DNA from 3 places in the Rothia sp. 11273D007AR genome. Region 3 is predicted to be linked to each of the others. Evidence: riboswitches for the same ligand, from Rfam matches in the RefSeq annotation. Region 3 holds a riboswitch; each other region holds the start of a gene.

What was found. Region 3 has a riboswitch for S-adenosylmethionine ahead of ACED88_RS03290 (nuclease PIN). Riboswitches for the same ligand answer to the same signal wherever they lie in the genome.
Region 1: another riboswitch for S-adenosylmethionine. It lies ahead of ACED88_RS07260 (ABC transporter ATP-binding protein); the one in region 3 lies ahead of ACED88_RS03290 (nuclease PIN).
Region 2: another riboswitch for S-adenosylmethionine. It lies ahead of ACED88_RS00425 (O-acetylhomoserine aminocarboxypropyltransferase/cysteine synthase family protein); the one in region 3 lies ahead of ACED88_RS03290 (nuclease PIN).

The regions. Positions count from the first base shown of each region.
Region 1 covers NZ_JBPPWJ010000010.1:101,385-106,657, reverse strand. Annotated here, with positions in the region: gene ACED88_RS07270 (ABC transporter permease) at 1-324, opposite strand, end outside; gene ACED88_RS07265 (aliphatic sulfonate ABC transporter substrate-binding protein) at 327-1,367, opposite strand; gene ACED88_RS07260 (ABC transporter ATP-binding protein) at 1,376-2,182, opposite strand; SAM riboswitch class I at 2,187-2,280, opposite strand; SAM riboswitch class IV at 2,482-2,582, shown strand; gene ACED88_RS07255 (LLM class flavin-dependent oxidoreductase) at 2,691-4,157, shown strand; gene cls (cardiolipin synthase) at 4,253-5,273, opposite strand, start outside.
Region 2 covers NZ_JBPPWJ010000001.1:91,988-97,260, forward strand. Annotated here, with positions in the region: gene ACED88_RS00420 (S9 family peptidase) at 1-1,889, opposite strand, end outside; SAM riboswitch class IV at 2,028-2,145, shown strand; gene ACED88_RS00425 (O-acetylhomoserine aminocarboxypropyltransferase/cysteine synthase family protein) at 2,267-3,613, shown strand; gene metX (homoserine O-acetyltransferase MetX) at 3,628-4,854, shown strand; gene ACED88_RS00435 (alpha/beta hydrolase) at 4,886-5,273, shown strand, end outside.
Region 3 covers NZ_JBPPWJ010000004.1:79,956-85,228, forward strand. Annotated here, with positions in the region: gene ACED88_RS03275 (cell division protein PerM) at 1-948, opposite strand, end outside; gene ACED88_RS03280 (SDR family NAD(P)-dependent oxidoreductase) at 1,061-1,834, shown strand; gene ACED88_RS03285 (plasmid stabilization protein) at 2,046-2,477, opposite strand; gene ACED88_RS03290 (nuclease PIN) at 2,474-2,689, opposite strand; SAM riboswitch class IV at 2,725-2,852, opposite strand; gene ACED88_RS03295 (DEAD/DEAH box helicase) at 3,003-5,273, shown strand, end outside.

The DNA of each region.
Region 1 (5,273 bases), on a different contig from region 3:
CAGGATGGCACCGATGCTGAAGCCCAGTACCACGCGCTGGGTTGAGATAGCGACGTGCAGGCCGAGCTGCCCTCGTCCTGCTAAATCAAGGGCAGCGGCAACCACCTTCGAAGGGGCAGGGAGCTGCACCGCGCTAAAGACTCCGGCGGTGCTCAGGTACTGCCAGAGCGCCAGCAGAACCAGGGGAAGCAGGGCGCCGAGCCAGGGTGCCCAGCGGCGGGTGAGCAGGGGGCGGCGGGGTACCTTCGCGGACGCCGGTGTTTCGGTGCGCGCCAGGCGGCGGTGGGTCGCCGGTTGGGTGGTGAGATCAGAGGTAACTGACATGACTACTCAGCCACCAGGGTTGAAATGCGGGCGGGGTCGGCCTTCTGGGCAAAGGTGTCGTTGACGATACTGCCCAGGGCGGTGTCTACTTCGCCCTGTGAGGCAACGTCGCCGGATTCAACCAGGTAGGGGCCGACCTTCTCCAGCACGGCGAGCTGCTTGTCGCCGGGCACGTTGTCGATATCCAGGTAGGTGCGGCCCCAGACGACCTGGGCGGTTTCAAGCTCAATTCCGGAGCCGTCTGCCAGGATCTGCACGGCCTCTTCTTCGTTGGCGAGTGCCCAGTCGCGGGCGTATTCGTAGACGTCAACGATGGTCTGGGCGGCTTCGGGGTCGCTCTCGATGAAGTCCTCGGTGGCGTTCAGGAAGCCGTAGGTGTTGAAGTCGACGTTGCGGTAGAAGAGGGTGTTGCCGTCCTCAATTTCGGCGCTGGCCATGATGGGGTCAAGACCGCTCCAGGCATCTACGGTGCCCTGGTTGAGGGCGGTGCGGCCGTCGGCGTGCTGTAGCTGCTCGATGGTGACTTCATCGGGTGACACACCTGCTTCTTCAAGAGCCTGGAGCAGGAAGAAGTAGGGGTCGGTGCCCTTGGTGACGGCTACCTTTTTATCGGCCAGGTCTTTCACCGATGAGATACCGGTGTCGGTGCGGGTTACCAGAGCTGACCACTCGGGCTGGGAGTAGAGGTCAATCACCTGAATGGGTGAGCCGTTAGAGCGAGCCAGTAGGGCAGCTGAGCCCGCGGTGGAACCCACGTCAATCGCACCGGAGCGCAGGGCCTCATTAGCCTTGTTCGAACCGGCTGACTGTACCCACTCGACATCCTTACCCTGCTCCTGCAGGGCGGTCTCTAGCCAACCCTTTTCCTTGATAATCAGGGAGAGCGGGTTGTAGGTGGCGTAGTCGATGGTGACGGTGGTGTCGCCCGCTGCTGCAGAAGTATCGGCGGTAGAAGCGTTTTCCCCTGCCAGACACCCGGTCAGTAGTAGGGTGCCGGTTGCGAGCAGGGCAGAGGTGGTGGTGAGACGAGAAATGAGTGACATGTGTATTCCTAGTGTTCTTCAACGCCGAGTTCGGCCAAAAGTTCTTTGCGCAGGGACGAGAGCGCGGGGTTGCCGCGGTCGCGCGGGCGGTGATCGGGCACCTCCACGATGCGGGCAATCGTCGCGGGCGCAGCGGGGTCCGGCTTACCCAGCACAATCACCCGGTCTGAGAGGTAGAGGGCTTCTTCCACGTCGTGGGTGACCAGCAGGACGGTGGCCGGGTCGTGGGCATGAATATCGAGCAGCAGATCCTGCATGTTAATGCGGGTGAGGGCATCAAGGGCGCCGAAGGGCTCATCCAGCAGCAGGACGCCGGGGTTCCGCGCCAGCGCCCGGGCCAGGGAGGCGCGCTGAGCCATGCCACCGGAAATCTCACGGGGGCGGTGCTGGGCGTAGTCTGCCAGCCCCACGACGTCCAGAAGGCGGGCAACCTGCTCGCGGGCAACGTCCTTGGGGGTACCCTTGGGCAGACCCAGCGCCACGTTCTTTTCAACGGTGCGCCAGGGCAGCAGGCGCGGCTCCTGGAAACCAATAGCCACACGGGAATCGAGACCCCGTACCGGGCTGCCGTCAATCGTGACGGTACCGGCGGTCGCTGCCCCCAGGCCGGCAGCAGCCCGCAAGAGGGTCGACTTGCCGCAGCCCGAGGAACCAATAATCGAAATAATCTCACCGGGGTAGGCGGTAAAAGAAACGTTTTCAAGGACGGTGCGGGTCTCCCCGCGCTCGCCGATGAAGGTCTTGCCGACGGCATTGAAGTCGATTTCGCAGGCTGTGAGGGTGGTGGGGGTGCGTTCTAGCGTGGGTGCGCTCATGCTTTCTCCATCGTCTCTTGGCGTTAGCACCGACCCCTGGTGGAGGGAGGTTGCTGCGACGTCGTTGAGCCAAGTCTCTCGGTCGCTCTGGATGGTTAACGCTTTCAACGCTAGGGGCGTTTGTTGGAACCGGGCAAGAGTATGACGCGGTATTTCGCCTGGTTACGAGTGTGACGCAGTGGGTGAAACTGACCGGAACTCGCAGGTGAGCGTAACACTGCTCAACACGTGCCACAATGTGAAACGTAGCCTCAGATGCTTGCCTCTTGGCGGGCTGTGAGGGCTACACTAAATCTCAAGATCAAGAGTCCCAACGTCAAGCTCTGGCTAGTTGGGCGGCAACCCTCTCCCGTAGCGGGGTGCCCCAGATGAGGATCAGGCAGTAATGCAAGTACGGCGCACCCAGGCGCCACCTTCGCGAAGGCTCGGCGCCTTTTCCTTTGGGTAAGGACGCCGGCGGCAGCACGGGCGCGGAGGGCCAAGCACCACCTGTGAAAGGGCCCGGTTCATGACCGAGAAGAAGCGCATCGTCGTCAACGCCTTCGATATGACCACTACCAGCCACCAGAGCTTTGGCCTGTGGCGTCACCCCCGTAACCGTGCGGATGAGTACAACACCATTAAGTACTGGACCGACCTGGCCAAGGTCTGCGAGAAGGGTCTGTTTGACGCTGTCTTTATCGCTGACGTGGTGGGTGTCTACGATGTCTACAAGGATTCAGTAGCTCCCGTGCTGAAGGACGGCGCCCAGGTTCCTGTGGGTGACCCCTTCCTGCAGATTTCTGCTATGGCCGCTGTCACCGAGCACCTGGGCTTTGGCGTGACCGCCGCTGTGACCTACAACCAGCCCTACACTCTGGCCCGTTCCTACTCCACCCTGGATCACCTGACCGGTGGTCGCGTGGGCTTCAATGTGGTGACCTCCTACCTTCAGTCTGCTGCTGAGAACCAGGGTCTGCCCGGTCAGATTGACCACGATGAGCGGTACGAGATTGCCGAAGAGTTCCTCGACGTCTGCTACAAGCTGTGGGAAGGCTCTTGGGAGGACGGCTCTGTGCCCCGCGACCGTGAAAACGGTGTCTTTGCTGACCCCTCTAAGGTTCACCCCATCCTGCACAAGGGCAAGTACTTCCAGGTGCCCGGCATCGCCCTGACCGAGCCTTCACCCCAGCGCACCCCCGTGATTTTCCAGGCCGGTGCGTCCTCCCGCGGTCAGGCTTTCTCGGGCCAGCACGCCGAGGCTATCTTCATTACCGCCCTGCGCCCCCACCTGACCAAGGTGCTGACCGAGCGTATCCGTTCTGAGGCTGAGAAGGCCGGCCGCAAGCGCGATGACGTGAAGATTCTGGCTATGCTCTCCGTCGTTGTGGACGAGACCGATGAGAAGGCTCAGGCCAAGTACGCTGAGTACCTCAAGTACCAGAACGTTGAGGCGTCCCAGGGCATCATCGGCGGCTGGAGCGGCCTTGACCTGGATCAGTTCGATGAGGACGAGGCCCTCAAGTACGTTGAGACCGAGTCGATTCAGTCCTTCCTGACCCCCTTCACCCTGCAGGATAAGGAGAAGGAGTGGACCCGCAAGGACATCGCCGAGCACTGCGCCACCGGTGGTATGGGTGCGGTTCTGGTGGGTTCTCCCCAGACTGTTGCCGATGAGCTGGAGAAGTGGATTGACGAGGGCGGCCTGGACGGCATCAACCTGGCCTACCACGTTTCCCCCGGCTCCTTCGAGGACTTCGTTGAGTTCGTTGTTCCCGAGCTGCAGAAGCGCGGCCGCTACCGCACCGCCTATGAGGGCTCTACCCTGCGCGAGAGCCTCTTTGGTGAGGGTAACAAGTACGTGGACGAGCGCCACCCGGCTGCCAAGTACCGCGGTGCTTACGCGGGTAAGCCCTCCGCTGCCGACACCCCGGCTCGTGACTTCCTCAAGCTGGCGCTTGAGAACGCTGAGAAGGCTGAGGCCGCAGGCCACTAGGTCTTAGCGCTGTAAGGACGCCGCCCCGCACCTTCCTGCCAACGGGCAGGGGAGTGCGGGGCGGCGTCCTTATCTTCTTTAAGCCGTGCCGACGGTTAGAGCAGGGCGCTCCACAGGCGGCAGAGGTTCTCGGCAACCTTTTGGTGGTTGGGGCGGTTGACCCACTCGTCGTAGCGCAGGCGCTTGCAGCGGGAGATGTAGTCCCGGGCTACGCCTTCGAGTTCCTGCACCATAGCCTTGCCCACGATAAAAGTGGAGACCTCAAAGTTGAGGGCGAAGGAGCGGGGGTCCATGTTGGATGAGCCGATGAAGGTGATTTCGTCGTCCACAATCATGAACTTGGAGTGCAGCACGGTGGGGCCGGGGTACTGCTGAATGTTCACACCCGAGCGGAGCAGCTGCTCGTAGTAGGAGCGCTGCCCCATAATCGGCAGGAACTGGTCACCCTTCTCGCAGACAATCAGGGTCACGTCGATACCCGAGAGTGCCATGTTGGTCAGAGCCTGCAGCAGGGTCTCTTCGGGCACGAAGTAGGGCGAGCAGATAGTGATGCGGTCTTCTGCGTTGTAAATCAGGTGGTTGATCAGGCGCAGGTTGTTTTCGGTTTCGAACCCGGGGCCAGAGGGCACAATCTGGGCGAGCGGACGCTGGCCCTCCTGCCCTGCCTCGTCGTGGGCTTCGATGTCGGCGTCGATTTCATCGAGCAGAAGTTCCTTGGTCTCGGCGTACCAGTCGGAGACAAAGACCGCGTTGAGCTCGTGTACCACGGGGCCGGTGCAGAAGAAGGAGAGGTCCTTCCACTCTAGGCCCTTTTTGATGTTGCCCTTGAGGTTGTAGGTGCTATCGATAGCATTCTGGGAGCCGGAGAAAGCCAGCTCGCCGTCGATGACCACGATCTTGCGGTGGTTACGCAGGTCGGGGCGCTGCCACTGGCCCTTCCAGGGTTTGAGGGGGAGCATGAGCCGCCAGGGCACCCCTGCATCGTTGAGCTTGCGCTGGAGTTCCTTCCAGCGGGGGTACTTGCGGGAGCCGATATGGTCGATGAGTACATGGACCGCTACACCGCGCTGGTGGGCCCGCACCAGGGCATCCCAGAGGGGCTCAGTGGTGCTATCA
Region 2 (5,273 bases), on a different contig from region 3:
TCCTTATCGGTGATGGGGTTGCCCCATTCTTCCCATTCCAGGGCTGAGAGCGGCAGGTTGGGGTCGAGAATGGTGGTGAGGGCGTCTACGAAGGGGACCTGGGCCAGGCAGGCTGCGTATTTTTCGGGAGCCATGTTGACGACGGCGCCCATGAGCAGGCCGCCGGCTGATCCACCCATGATGCCGATACGGGCAGCGTCCACCCAGGCCTGGGAGGCCAGGAAGTCGGTGGCGTCGATGAAGTCGGTGAAGGTGTTTTTCTTGGCCAGCTTCTTGCCCTCGGTGTACCAGGCACGGCCCATTTCGCCGCCCCCGCGGATGTGGGCGACGACGAAGATGACGCCGCGGTCCAGCACGCTGAGGCGGGCGGTGGAGAAGTAGGGGTCCATGGAGGACTCATAGGACCCGTAGCCGTACTGAATCAGGGGGTTTTCCTGGGCCTTATCGAGGTCGGCGCGGTGCATGACGGAGAGCGGAATCATGGCTCCGTCCGCTGCCGGTGCCCACATGCGGTAGGCGGTGTAGTTCTCGGGCTCGTAGCCGATGACGGGGGTGCGGCGGCGCAGCACGAGGTCGTCGGTATCGGGGAAGTAGTCGTAGACGCTGCTGGGGGTGAGGTAGGAGGTGTAGTTCAGGCGGATAACCGGAGACATGATGTTCACACCGGAGAAGGCTGACGTGTAGAGCTCTTCGGTGAAGCCGCCGGGCTCATAGAGGTCAATGCCCTGGGGGTGGGCAGAAGCCACCTGCTCCGCGAGCGCGGTACGCGGGGCCACAAACACCTTGACGGTGGTGTTCTCACGGGCCATCAGGACCAGATGGTTGCGGGAGAACTTGAAACCCTCTAGGCGGACGTCCGTGCGGTGGGGCACCAGGGGAATCCAGCTGGCCTTGAAGTCGGCAAAGGGTACGTACTCTTCCCGCAGGGGAGCCAGCACGATTTCGCCGTTGGGGGCCTCGTGGTTGTGGCCGATGACCAGGTAGCCGGTGCCCTCCACATCGATAACGTCGGTGGAGTACTCGATGCCGGCGTCCCGCTTCATGATGAGCGTGGGCTCTAGCTGGCCCAGCTCGTGGATGTTAATAATGCGGGTCTCTGAATACTCGGAGTTTGAAGAGGTAATGACCACGTGGGTTCGGGAGGACGACATCCCGGCTCCCAGCCAGAGCCCGTTGTCGTCCTCGCGGTAGAGGGCAAAATCTTCAGACGCACTGGTGCCGATAGCGTGGGCACGCACCTCATAGGGGCGCCAGGACTCATCGGCTACCGAGTAGATCAGGTGCTTAGCGCCGGAGGCAAAGAAAGCACCAGCGAAGACGTCCTCAATCTTTTCCTCCAGAATCTCACCGGTATCGAGGTTCTTGAAGTACTGGGTGTAGCGCTCGTCGCCCGAGTCATCAACACCGAAGGTCAGCAGGGAGCCGTCGCGAGTGACCTGGAAGGAACCCAGGGAGAAAAAGGCCATGTCGCGGGCAAACTCGTTGCAGTCCAATACGACCTGCTCGCCGTCAAGCGGCTCACCGGGGCGGACGACCGGCGGCTGGTAGCGCTCTTCAACGCTGCCCTCTGTGAGGGCGGGGACGCGGCACATGACCGGGTACTGCTCACCGGCAACCGTGCGGTTAAAGTACCACCAGGCCCCGCGGCGCGAGGGCACCGACATATCGGTGAGCTGGGTGCGCCCCTTAATCTCTTCAAAAATAGCGTCCCGAAGGGGCTGCTGGTCTTCTGTGACCGCCTCGGTAAAGGCGTTCTCAGCGCGTAGATACTCTAGAACCTCGGCGCTTTCCTTATCGCGCAACCACTCATAGTGATCAACAAAAGTATCACCGTGATGGGTGCGCTCAACGGGTACACGCTTGGCAAGAGGAGGAGTCAGAGACATCATCAGCCCTTTCGTAAAAACTCGCTTCCCACCATTCTAAATGACGCTCATAGAACGTAACGTACGCAATACAAGGACACATGCTGAAACTTTAGAGCCCTTTCTTGACGGTCCCCGGGTGAGCCAGCCAGACTAGAGACAGGTCAAGAGAACCAGCGCTAAGCCCCAGCTAGCTGGTCGGCAACCCTCCACTCGCGGTGGGGTGCCCTGGGTGATGACCGGGCGTACCCACCGAGAACCAGGTACGCAAGCGCGGGACCGATGTGCCTCTATCTTCTGCGAGGGCATCAGATTCTTTTCCTCCTTACCCGGGCGGAAGATACGGCATGCGGCCCGTTTCAACTGAACACTGAAACAACGACCTCCCTAGGAGTAACCGCATGACCACCGAGAACACCGTTCCCACCCCCTCCAATCCCACCGGCTGGAAGTTCGAAACCCAGCAGATTCACGCAGGCCAGGAACCCGACGCGGCAACCGGCGCCCGTGCCCTACCCATCTACCAGACCACGTCCTTTGTCTTCAAGGACTCCGCCCAGGCAGCAGGTCGCTTCGCCCTCTCAGAGCTGGGCCCCATCTACTCCCGCATCAACAACCCCACCCAGGAAGCCGTTGAAAACCGTATCGCTGCCCTCGAAGGCGGCGTCGGCGCCCTGCTGCTGGCCAGCGGCCAGGCAGCGTCCACCTTCGCAATCCTGAATATCGCCGGTGCCGGGGACCACATCGTTGCCTCCCCCTCCCTTTACGGCGGCAGTTTCAACCTGCTCAAGTACACCCTCAAGAACCTCGGTATCGAAACCACCTTCGTTGACGATCCTGCTGACCCCGAGTCCTGGCGAGCAGCAGCCCGCGAGAACACCAAGGCCTTCTACGCAGAAACCCTGCCCAACCCCCGCGGCGACGTACTCGACATCGAGGCTATCTCGGGTGTAGCCCACGAGGTCGGTGTGCCCCTCATCGTTGATAACACCATTGCCACCCCCTACCTGCTCAACCCCATCAAGCACGGCGCTGACGTGGTTATCCACTCAGCCACCAAATACCTGGGCGGCCACGGCACCTCGGTCGGCGGCGTCATCGTAGACTCCGGTAACTTCGACTACGGCGCCTACCCCGACAAGTACCCCCTCTTCAACCAGCCCGACGAAAGCTACCACGGCCTGGTCTACGCCCGCGACCTCGGCGCGGACGGTGCCTTCGGAGTCAACCTCTCCTACATCCTCAAAGCCCGCGTCTCCCTCCTGCGCGACCTCGGCTCCTCCATCTCACCGACCAACGCCTTCAACATCGCCATCGGCCTTGAAACCCTCTCCCTGCGCGTAGAACGCCACGTAGAGAACGCCCTCAAAGTCGCCCAGTTCCTCAAAGACCACCCCCAGGTCGAATCGGTCACCTACTCCGGCCTGCCCGATTCCCCCTACTACGAACTGGCCCAAAAGTACCTGCCCAAGGGTGCTGGCGCCGTCCTCGGCTTCACCCTCAAGGACGCCGACGCCGAAACCGCCCAGAAATTCGTGGACTCCCTCTCCCTGCACTCCCTGCTGGTCAACATCGGTGACGTGCGCTCCCTGGCCGTACACCCGGCGTCCACCACCCACAGCCAGTCCACCACCGAAGAGCTTGAAGCTATCGGCATCAACCCCGCCTTCATCCGCCTTTCGGTAGGTATCGAACACATCGACGACATCCTCGCCGACCTCGAACTCGGCTTCACCGCCATCCGCTAAGGAAAGGTAGCCCAATGACGACCGCCCGCCCCGCTGAGACCACCCCCAACCGTACCGACGGCGTCCTCACCTACGCCAAAGTCGGCGACCTGACCCTCGAATCAGGGGCAGTGCTGCCCGACGTCACCATCGGCTACGAAACCTGGGGAACCCTCAACGAGGCGGGCGACAACGCCATTCTGATCCTGCACGCCCTGACCGGTGACACCCACGTCTCGGCAGGGCGAGTAGGGGCGGACGCCAGCGAGCAAGACCGCGCCTACGCCGAAGCCGCCGGGTGGTGGCCCACCGCCGTCGGCCCCGGCCGCGTGATCGACACCGACAAATACTTCGTCATCTCACCCAACATGCTCGGCGGCTGCTACGGCACCACCGGCCCAGCCTCACCCGCCCCGGCCAGTATCGACCCCGAACAAAAACCCTGGGGCTCCCGCTTCCCCCTCGTTACCATCCGCGACGGCGTCCGCGCCGAAAAACGCCTGCTCGACCAGCTCGGCGTTACCTCCCTCCACCACGTCATCGGCGGCTCCCTCGGCGGTGCCCGCGCCGCCGAATGGGCCGTCACCTACCCCGAGCTCGTCCGCTCCTGCGCCGTCATCGCCTCCGGCCCCGCCGCCACCGCCGAACAAATCGCCTGGGGTCACATGCAAAACCTGGCGATCCGCCAAGACCCCGCCTTCGCCGGCGGTGACTACTACCCAGGCCCCGGTCCCGTCACCGGCCTGGCTCTGGCCCGCCGCATTGCCCACACCACCTACCGCTCCGCTGCCGAACTCCACTTCCGCTTCGGGCGCGACGCCCAAGACGGCCACAACGTCCTGCACCCCCTCACCGCAGACCGCGGCCGCTACCAGGTCGAAAACTACCTCGACCACCACGGCACCAAACTCACCAACCGCTTCGACGCAGGCTCCTACCTCGCCATCAACGAAGCCCTACTCTCCCATGATCTCGGCCGCGACCGCGGCGGCCTCGAAAAAGCCCTCGCCCGCACCACCTGCAACTGGACCATCGCCTACGTCGACTCCGACCGCCTCTTCTTCCCCTCCGACTCCCACATCCTGGCAGCCTCCCTGCCCAACCCCGTAGAGCCAGCCGTCATCCACTCACCCTGCGGCCACGACGGCTTCCTCATCGAACACGAACAGCTCGAAAGAATCCTCGCCACCAGCATCGAAACCCAGGACGCCGCCGACGAAGCAAAACCGCGGGAGCGCAAGCACCTGTGGGCAGTAGCCTAAGGCTGGCTCTGCCGGTGGTAAGTTGGGGGTTATGAACCAGTACACTGTTGAATATTCAAAGGCAGAACCCTTTCGCCGGGGTACCCACCTGGTTGTCCTTCTGCACGGCTACGGCTCCCACGAACGCGACCTGCTGGGGCTCACCCCCTACCTGCCCAGCGAAAAGGTGACCTACGCGTCCGTCCGCGCGCCCCAGCCCGTCGGCTACCCGCTACCAGCTGATGCCGACTCCGCCTACATCGAGGGACCAGCCATGGGCTACCAGTGGTGGCCCCTCAACCAGCAACTAGACACCGTGGGCTTTACCGCCATCGAACTGGCTGTCGACTATCTGCTGGGCTGGCTCGAACCCATCGCCGCCGACTACGACAGCGTGACCCTGCTGGGCTTCTCCCAGGGCATGGCTCTTGCCACCTCGG
Region 3 (5,273 bases):
AAGGGCCAGGTAGCCCCAGGGTTCGGACGCGTGCGGCAGCGCCCCCAGCACCGGCAGGGAGGGCATGACCCCCACGTTGGTGCCGGTCAGGTCAACGGAGGTGCCGGTGCCCAGGGCAAAGCCCGCGCCGGAGCTCCACGCCATGGAGTAGACCACCAGGTTCACGAGCAGACCCAGCTGCAGCAGGGTTAGGGCTAGGCCGCCGACGGCACCAGCGTGCAGGGTCTGATAAAGGGAGACCACGTCGTCCCAGTGCCAGAAGAGGGTGACGACCAGCAGCAGGGCGCCACCGGCTACAAAGGCCAGTACGCTCACCAGGGCCGCCCTCAGCAGGGCCCAGACGTAGGAGCCTGCCCAGCGGGAATACTGGCTGAATTTCTTCACCCAGTCAGCCGCGTTCACACCGATCATGGCGGCTAGCGAGCGCGATTCGGCGTACCCGCCCAAGATGATGCCCAGGGTAGCTACCCAGAGGGGTACCAGTGCGGCAAGGACGGGTGAGGTGGAGAAGAAGTCGTTGGTGGATAGCAGGCTCACCCCGGCGCCCACCACGGCGTAGGCGAGAAGACCACCGGCCAGGGGTTGCCAGAACTGGCCCTCGTAGCTGGCGCGGGCCAGGCGGCGGCCGGAGCGGTAACAGAGGGCTAGGGGGATCAGTGTGAGGCCCAGGGGTACCAGGCTCATGGTTCCGGTCACCGCTGAGAAGACCCCCTGCTCGGGGATATTCATGTTCAGGGGAACGCCGTGAACCAGTAGCCACAGGTGCCCGGCCACAGAGACAGCACCGGCTAGGGTACCGCTGCTGTTGAAGCCGTTGGTGTACCAGACCGCCACCAGAAGCAGGACGACGGTGAGGTAAGAGGCCAGCGCAACGAGGGCAAGTTCAACTGAGCCCTGCAGCCACAGGGGCATAGGGAGGGAACGTTTGGGGTGAGCGGTGGTATTCATCGTCTTTCATCATGTCATGTTTCTCTGTTGTGTGCCTGATGGCTCCGGTATACAGGGTAAGAGTGCGGTGAAGATAACCGGCCCAGCTCGCCCCGGCTGTAGAGTGGGAGCCATGAGCAGTGAAACTTCGTATGTGATGATCACCGGCGCTTCGGCAGGTATAGGCGCCGAGTTTGCCCGCCAGTATGCAGCAGCCGGGTACAACCTGGTACTCACCGCCCGGCGGGTCGAGACTCTAGAAGACCTAGCAGGCCAGCTGCGCGACAGGTACGCGGTAGATGTTGAGGTAATCCCTGCCGATTTGCTGGTGGAGCAGGACGTCGCCCGCCTAGTTAAGCGCCTACAGCAGGTTGAGCGCCCCGTTGAGATACTGGTCAACAACGCGGGTTTCGGTCTCGGCAAGAGCTTTGATGCAGCACCCGTAGAACGCCACCTAGACCAGGTCGACGTACTGGCCAGGGTCCCGCTCCAGCTCATGCACACGGCGATTGTTGCCATGCTGCCGCGCGGGCGGGGCCGCATTATTAACGTTGCATCAGTGGCAGCCTTTACCCCCGGCGGCACCTACTCAGCGGTTAAACGTTTCCTCGTGGTAGCCTCAGAATCGGCCCACCTGCAGTATTCACATCGGGGTATCCATGTAACGGCCCTATGCCCGGGTCTAACCCGCTCAGAGTTCCACGACGCCATGGGCCAGGGCGAGCCCCGCCTACCGGACTTTTTATGGCTGAGCCCCCAACGGGTTGTTGCCGAAGGTATCGCTGCGGTCACGGTAGGTAAGCCGATCTGTGTGCCGTCCTTACCCTACAAACTAACGGTCGCAGCCGCACGGGTGCTACCCCGCCGGCTGGTGGCAGCTGCGATAGCGAGAACGCGAGACTATTAGATAAGGTTCCGCAGGCTCACAGCGAAGCTGCTGGCTCGGATGAAGTGAGCGGGTGCGAGCGCGCGAGCACGCAAGAGCGAACGGAATCCGCCGTTAGGCGGGGCGTGAGGGTCAGGCTTGCGCCTATTCCGCCCGCAGATTTGTTTCCTCGCGCGCTCGGAATCTGCTGGGCTCCATCGAGCGTGAGCCTGTGGAACCTATGTTGCGGGCTCTAGTCTTCCCAGGGATCCACCGCCGGGACGCCCCAGGACTTATAAATCTCGGCCTTGCTCGAAATAATCTCAAGCTGGTGGACGGTCGCGGTGGCAGCCATCAGGCCCTCAAGGGCTGCTGTGGCGAGGGGGGCGGGGCGCTGCCCACCCACCAGGTGGAGATGCTTCTCGGCGTGGCGTCCGGCCCACTCCAGTGATACCTTCGCATCGACTTCTAGTACGTGAGAGTCGAAACGATCCATGAGCTCAGCGAGCCAGCGTTCGGTTTCTGGGTAGGGGTAAAGCCCCTTGAGTTCACCGAGGCTGAGCACCGAGATGTACATGGTGCGGTAGGAGCGGCGGCGCAGGCAGTTCACTACCTGCGGGTGCGGGTTGGCCTTGCGGATCTCAGCAAGGACATCGGAATCGAGAAGCAGACCTACCTGGCTCATGCAGCTTTCAGAACACCGTACTCAGTTGCAGGGATACCGCTGGGGTTGGGGGCCAGCAGGAAGTTGAGGAATTCGCTGCGCTCGTTGGAGATGCGGGTGTAGTCCTGGATGCTCATTGCGGTGTAGCCGCCGCGGGCGGGTACAGAGGCAGCAGAGATGTTCTTCTGAACGGTGATGTGAGGACGGTGGGCGTGAGGTCGAGCGTTTGACATGCCGTCGTTGCGCGTAAAGTGCGCATTCCTTTCGAAACTTGCTCTTGCCTGCACCAAACAGCGCCGAAATGCGCGATGCAGACCGCTTCGTCATCCGAGCCACCCGTGAACATGGGGTTGGCGTTCAACCAAAGTCGGAGCTTGACAGTTGAATCTCTTGAAGCTGGTAAAAGCATAACCCGCTGTTGGCGCTTCTGTAAACACCGGTCTCAGAAATTTTTCTTACTGTGACGAACCAGCCCGTGGGCACTGTGGGTAAGGCGGTGCGATACGCTAGAAGACTAGGTATTTGCTCTGTTGTGAAGGTGCGCCTGTGTCTACTTCTTTCCCTGAAATCCCGGTGACAGCCCCCGCCATTATTCGGCAGGTGGGCTCTGGTGCCTACACGCGGGGGCAGCGGTATATGCGGGAGGGTAACGTCATTCGTTACACCTATGACGAGCAGGCGCGGGTGCTGGAGGGGCAGGTGGCTGGCTCGGGTTCTGCCCCCTACACCGCGAGGGTGGCCTTCCCCGCGGAGGTCACCGCAGGCTCCTATGCTTTTTCGGCGACCTGTTCCTGCCCGGTGGCCCACAACTGCAAGCACGCGGTGGCGCTGATGCTGACCGCAATCGACCGTACGGCCAAGGCCAAGCGGGCTATGACGGCATCCTCAAGTACCTGGAAGACCACAGCGAGCACCGACGAGAAGGTACAGGAAATCCTGGAGATGGCCGATACGGTGGGCCTGCAGCGGGCCGCGGATTTGCTGCGGGAACACCGGGGTGAGCAGGCGAGTGCCGGTACCGAAGAGCAGGCGGACGCCGGTGCTCGGGCTGGGCAGTCCCTGCCGGCTTGGCGGCGGTCCCTGGCCCACTCTCTTGCTGCCCGCCCCAGCTACGATAGCCGCAATCACCGGGTGACCGGTGCCCTTGATTTGCGTCTGGTGGTGCCCGGTAAGTACGGGTGGACCAAGAACATCGGGGCGCCCCGCGTATCGCTTGAAGCCCGGCCCCTGATGATGGGGGCCCGCGGCAAGTGGATTAAGGGCGGTTTGAGCTGGGAGAAGTTTTCGGGCTCTGCCGCCGGGTCGGCAGGAACCGGTCTGCTCCCCGAGCACGCGGCCTGGTTCAATGAGTTTTACGCGGTGATTCGGGGCTCCCAGTCCATCTATTCCTCCCACCGCGACTGGGCTTCTATCTCGAATGTGGATTCTTCCCTGCTCTGGCAGATGCTGGAATCTGCTAGCGAGGTGGGTCTGTCTGTCCTCTTAGACGGCAAAGAAACCGGTCTGACTATCGCGAGCGCTCCCCAGGTTGAACTGGCCCTTGAACCGGTACCCGAGCGGGGGTCGTCCGCCGATGCCCTGCGCCTGACTCCCCTGCTCCGCTGGGGGGCCTACACCCTGCCCGCTAGTTTTACCCACAAGCTGGGCAATAACCGGCAGGGCTTTATCGCCCTGGGCGGGGCGGCCCAGGAGGCCTATGTGAAGGCTGCAACCGCAGCCCGCTGGGAGTCCACCCTGCCCTCGGCTCTTGCCCAGGCTGAGGACGTAGCGCCCGCGGACCGCCCCTCCTGGCTCACCGCCGACTCCGAGCTGGTGCTCATTCCCCTAGCTGAGCCGCTGGATGCGGTTGCCGAATCCCTGATATCCGGTGAGCCGGTCACCGTTCCGGCTACCGATGTCCCCGCCTTCTTTGCCGACTACTACCCTGCCCTCACTCGGGCACTGCCCATCTCAACGAGCAGCGAAGATCTTGAGCTGCCGGCCGTCCGCATGCCCACCCTGGTGCTGAGCATTGCCTTTGACGAGCCGGGCCCGCCCTTCACCGCCCATACCGGCTGGCACTGGGAATACCCGGTCAACCCCACCGGCGATGACAGTGATTTTCTCAGGCTTGATGCCCTGGGCTACCCCGGCGAAGACCGGGCCGATGTGCGCGATACCGCCCACGAGTACCGGGTGCTCAAAGAGGTCAAGAGGATCCGCCCGGGCATTCCCTTCACACGCCACTACACCGAGAACTGGGGCACCCGCACCCTGCTGGAAACCTACCTGCCCGACTACGAGCAGATTGAGGGTGTGCGCGTTGATGTGACCGGGCCCCGCCCCGAATTCCGCGAGCTCGATGAAGCCCCCGAAATCATCGTAACGGTGGATGACACCCGTCGCCGCGACTGGTTCGGCTTGGGCGTTGCTATCAAGGCCGGGGACTGGCATGTGGCCTTCTCCGATGTTGTTGCCGCCCTGGCTAAGGGCCAAACCCACCTGCTGCTCGGTAACGGCCAGTACTTTGCGCTCGACCGGCCCGAGTTTATGAAATTACAAGAGCTGCTGCGCGAAGCTGCCCAGCTCACCGACAAGACCGGCCCGCTCGAAATCAACCGCCATCAGGTGGGCCTCTGGGAAGAACTCGAAGAGTTAGCCGCAGAAACCCAGACCGTGGCCGCCTGGGATGAGCAGGTCTCTGCCCTACTCAACCTCGATGACCACTCCCCCGCCGACGTGCCCACCACCCTGCAGGCAACCCTGCGCCCCTACCAGGTAGAGGGCTACCAGTGGCTGGCCTTCCTCTGGGAACACGGCCTGGGCGGGGTGCTGGCC